2 regions of the Polaribacter sp. R2A056_3_33 genome follow, and region 1 is predicted to be linked to the other one. Evidence: riboswitches for the same ligand, from Rfam matches in the RefSeq annotation. Region 1 holds a riboswitch; the other holds the start of a gene.
What was found. A riboswitch is a leader RNA that binds a small molecule or an ion and turns the genes downstream of it on or off. The one in region 1 is predicted to bind thiamine pyrophosphate.
Positions count from the first base shown of each region.

Region 1 (2,206 bases):
TATGATGCGCCAAACACCATTTTGCCATGATAGAACCGCCACGAGAAACAATACCCGTAACACGTTTTGCAGTCATTGGTACGTAACGTAACAACACACCTGCGTGAATGGTAAAATAATCTACACCTTGTTCTGCTTGTTCTATTAAAGTATCTTTAAAAATTTCCCACGTTAAGTCTTCTGCAACGCCGTTTACTTTTTCTAAAGCTTGGTAAATTGGCACAGTACCAATTGGTACTGGAGAATTACGAACAATCCACTCTCTGGTTTCATGAATATTTTCTCCTGTTGATAAATCCATAATATTATCTGCTCCCCAACGACATGCCCAAACCGCTTTTTCTACTTCTTCTTCTATAGATGAAGTTACTGCAGAATTACCAATATTTGCATTAATTTTCACTAAGAAGTTTCTACCTAAAATCATAGGTTCTGCTTCTGGATGATTGATGTTTGATGGAATTACAGCACGCCCTCTTGCGACTTCTGAACGTACAAATTCGGCCGTAATTTTATCTGGAATAGAAGCGCCAAAGTGCTCGCCTTTGTGCTGCTTTCTAATCTCTGTCATTTCATCGATTCGTTGGTTCTCTCGAATAGCAATGTATTCCATTTCTGGAGTAATCATACCTTGTTTTGCGTAATGCAATTGGGTAACGTTTTGTCCTTTTTTTGCTCTTAAAGGTTTCTTTAATAAAGCAAAACGCATGTGATCTAAACTTTTATCGTTTAAACGCTCGTTGCAATATTCCGAAGAAAAGCCATCTAATTGTTCTACATTTCTTCTGTCTAAAATCCACTGTTCACGAATTCTTTCTATCCCAGCATGAATATTAATTTCTTTGTTTGGATCTGTGTAAGGTCCAGAAGTATCATAGACAGTAACAGGTTCGTTTGGCGTTTTCTTTTTCGTCATAGAATCTGTAGTATCACTTAATGCAATTTCTCGCATTGCGACTTTAATCTGTGGATGAATTTTACCTGATACATACACTTTTGTAGAATTAGGAAACGGATGTCTTGTAATGCCGTCTTGCTTTGGTGCGGTGTCTTTGCTCTTCATAAATTTTAGTTAGATCAATTAAATAGTTTGTTTTTTAATAGTCTAATTACTAACCCCCTTGAGTGGATTTAATAATTAAAACTTCATCACTATTTTGAAGTAACCGCAAAGACCAATCGCTTTTTTTAACGACGCTGCCATTTATAGCAACAGCAATTCCGTTCGTTTTTATTTCTAAAAAACGAATTAATTGTTCAACCGCTAAATTTTCTGAAAATTGATGATTTTCTTGGTTTACTTTTATAGTAATCATATTTTATAAATATTTACTGTAAACCAAAGAGAGCTAGTTATGGATAACTAAATCTAAGCAACTTTTTCCTACGTTGGTATTAACCAAATCAGGTTCTAAGGATTTTTCTCAAACTAATTTAATAGCTACTCCTAAAGTTTACTCTACAAATATATTGTATTATTTCTTGATAATTAAATTTTAAGTCCGTTTAATTACAATTATCAAATAATCAACTAAATAACAACAAGTTAAGATGACTGTGTTTTATCATTAGGCAAATCATCTTGAAATGCAGAAGGTAAAATATCTGGTATTAATTTGATTAATAACGGTAATAGCAAGGCACCTCCAGGAAGTAAAAACACAGCCAAAGCAGGTATTGCTTTACAAATATCTAATAACTGTATTTTAATTTTTTCCTTTTCTATAGGTGTTAAATTAGAATGTGTAGCTTTTTTAATCAAGAAAACAGCTTCTTTACTTTGCCTTAATTCTTGAGCAAGCCTTAACTTATTTCTATAAATTAATAATTTTATTTCTTCAATGCTGGTCATTATAATTTTCTTCTCTTTCTTTCTGTTTTTAATAGATTTAACTCTCTACTTGTTTGTCCGGCTACAGAGGTATTTTCTTCTGCTCTTCTTATCAAGTAAGGCATAACGTCTCTAACAGGTCCAAAAGGCAAGTATTTTGCCACATTATAACCTTGGTTGGCTAAGTTATAGCTAATATGATCACTCATACCAAATAATTGCCCAAACCATAAACGCTTATCGTTTTCTTTAATGTTATGTTTTTTTGCTAAATCCATTAATAAATAAGAACTATCTTCATTATGAGTACCTGCAAACAAAGCCATTTTAGGCTGCTCCATCATGTAATTAATAGCAGCATCATAATTAATGTCT
Region 1 covers NZ_CP058984.1:3,929,215-3,931,420, forward strand. Annotated here, with positions in the region: gene thiC (phosphomethylpyrimidine synthase ThiC) at 1-1,063, opposite strand, end outside; gene thiS (sulfur carrier protein ThiS) at 1,113-1,316, opposite strand; TPP riboswitch at 1,365-1,459, opposite strand; gene H0I29_RS16610 (LETM1 domain-containing protein) at 1,547-1,852, opposite strand; gene H0I29_RS16615 (proline dehydrogenase family protein) at 1,852-2,206, opposite strand, start outside.

Region 2 (2,206 bases), 2.1 Mb from region 1:
AAAGATAGAAACCACCATCGTAAGAAGGACCAATAGGCACCTCTTTGTTCCCAACTGCATTTAACGCAGTACGAAGATGTTTTTTTTCTAAACTTAAAGTATCATTACCAACCGTTATAACATTATCATACCCTTTATTAAAAAGGTCTGAAACAGTATTTACATAACGTTCTCCAAAATTATTTCCTTTTTGATCTTTCTCTGTGTAATGAAAATAGTCTACACCTAAAGAACTAACTTTTTCTTTAATAAGAGCATTCAGTTTGCTAACCGTATCCTTTTTTTGAAGGAAAGGCTTACGTAAATTTTCGGCTTCTTGCGAAAGCGAAAAGATAAGAATAGCAGTCTTAGAATGTTTTAAATCTATCAAAAATCTATTTTAAAATCTAACAGTCGTAATTATATATAGCAAATTACAAAAGCTAAAATAATATTTAACATATAAGTTATTCGTTTTTAGGTAAAAGATTTTAAATTGAAATTTTAGTTCAGAAAATACTAAGATTTAGTAAGTAAACTTAGCCCTGATAGCAGCGGCATCCTTTTTTTTGTTTTTTCAAAAAAAAGATATAGCGAAAAGCAGGAAATAGCTTCTAAAAAAAGTGCTTTTGTTATTCTCTATGTCAAAAAACTGAGGTAATTTTGCAGCGTTCTCATAAAGGGGTGCTTTAAAAAGCTGAGATCATACCCATTGAACCTAGAACAGGTAATGCTGTTTAGGAAACTAGTACTTTAAAAAAGTGTAAAAGCTTTTTATAGGTGCAGAAGTAGAAACTTCAATAATTAATTATTCAACATAAATCACAAGAATAATTACCTCTTTTTATTCGTTTTAAATTTTTTAAAATGAAAAAAATCACATTTTTTTTATTCTTGTTTACAAGCATTCTTGTAAACGCCCAGACATTTACACTTAACGGAAAAGTAGTAGATGAAAATAATAATTCTTTGCCAGGAGCAACTATTTTGGTACAAGAAACTAAAAAAGGAACCGCTACGGATTTTGATGGAAAGTTTAGTGTAGATCTTCTTAAAGGAGCTTATACCATTCAGGTTTCATTTATGGGTTACAAAACAGTTTCTAAAGAAATTTCTTTATCACAAAATAATACAATTGCGTTTTCTTTAGTACCAAATTCAACAGTTTTAGAAGAGGTTTTGGTTTCTGCTGTTCGTGTAAATGCAGATGTGCCTGTTACGTTTTCTAACCTTTCTAAAAAGGAAATTGCAACCCGTAATTTAGGTCAAGATATTCCTATTTTACTAAATTACATGCCTTCTGTGGTTTCTTCTAGTGATGCTGGTGCAGGTGTTGGTTACACATATATGAGCGTTCGTGGTTCTAACGGAGAGCGAATTAATGTTACGGTAAACGGAATACCATATAACGATGCCGAAAGTCATGGTTCTTTTTGGGTAAATTTAAGTGATTTTGCTTCTTCTACTCAGAATTTACAATTACAACGTGGAGTTGGAACCTCTACAAATGGTTCTGGTGCTTTTGGTGCAAGTTTAAATATTTTGACAGATGCGGTTTCTGAAGAGGCTTCTGCAGAAATATCGAACTCTTTTGGTTCTTACGGAACAAGAAAACATACTGTAAAGTTTAGTACTGGTAAAATTAATGAGCACTTTGAAGTTGCCGGACGTTTGTCTAACATTAAATCTGATGGTTATGTAGATAGAGCTTCTGCCGATTTAAAATCTTACTATTTACAAGCAAGTTATACGGATGAAAACACGTTGATAAAAGCAATTACTTTTGGAGGTAAAGAAGTTACTTACCAAGCTTGGGAAGGTTTAACTGCAGATCAATTAAAGGAAGATAGAAGACAAAACCCGTATACGTACGAGAATGAAGTAGATGACTATGACCAAAACCATTATCAATTACATTGGAATGAAAAATTGAATGAAAATTGGTCTACAACCTTAGGTTTAAACTACACAAAAGGTGCTGGTTTTTTTGAGCAATTTAAAGAAGAAAGAGATGCAGCAGATTATGGAAATTTAATTGTTGATGGAACAGATGTAATTGTAAGACGTTGGTTAGAAAATGATTTTTATGTAGTAAACTTTAATACCAATTACAAAACAGATAAACTTAATTTTATTTCTGGAATTTCGTATTCTAATTATACTGGAGATCATTTTGGTGAAGTAATTTGGGGAGAAGATTTAGCGCCAAATGTAAATATTAGAGATC
Region 2 covers NZ_CP058984.1:1,859,740-1,861,945, reverse strand. Annotated here, with positions in the region: gene H0I29_RS07865 (DUF2064 domain-containing protein) at 1-370, opposite strand, end outside; TPP riboswitch at 650-740, shown strand; gene H0I29_RS07860 (TonB-dependent receptor) at 847-2,206, shown strand, end outside.
Region 2: it holds a riboswitch for thiamine pyrophosphate, as region 1 does, so the genes downstream of both, H0I29_RS07860 (TonB-dependent receptor) here and thiS (sulfur carrier protein ThiS) in region 1, are expected to answer to the same signal.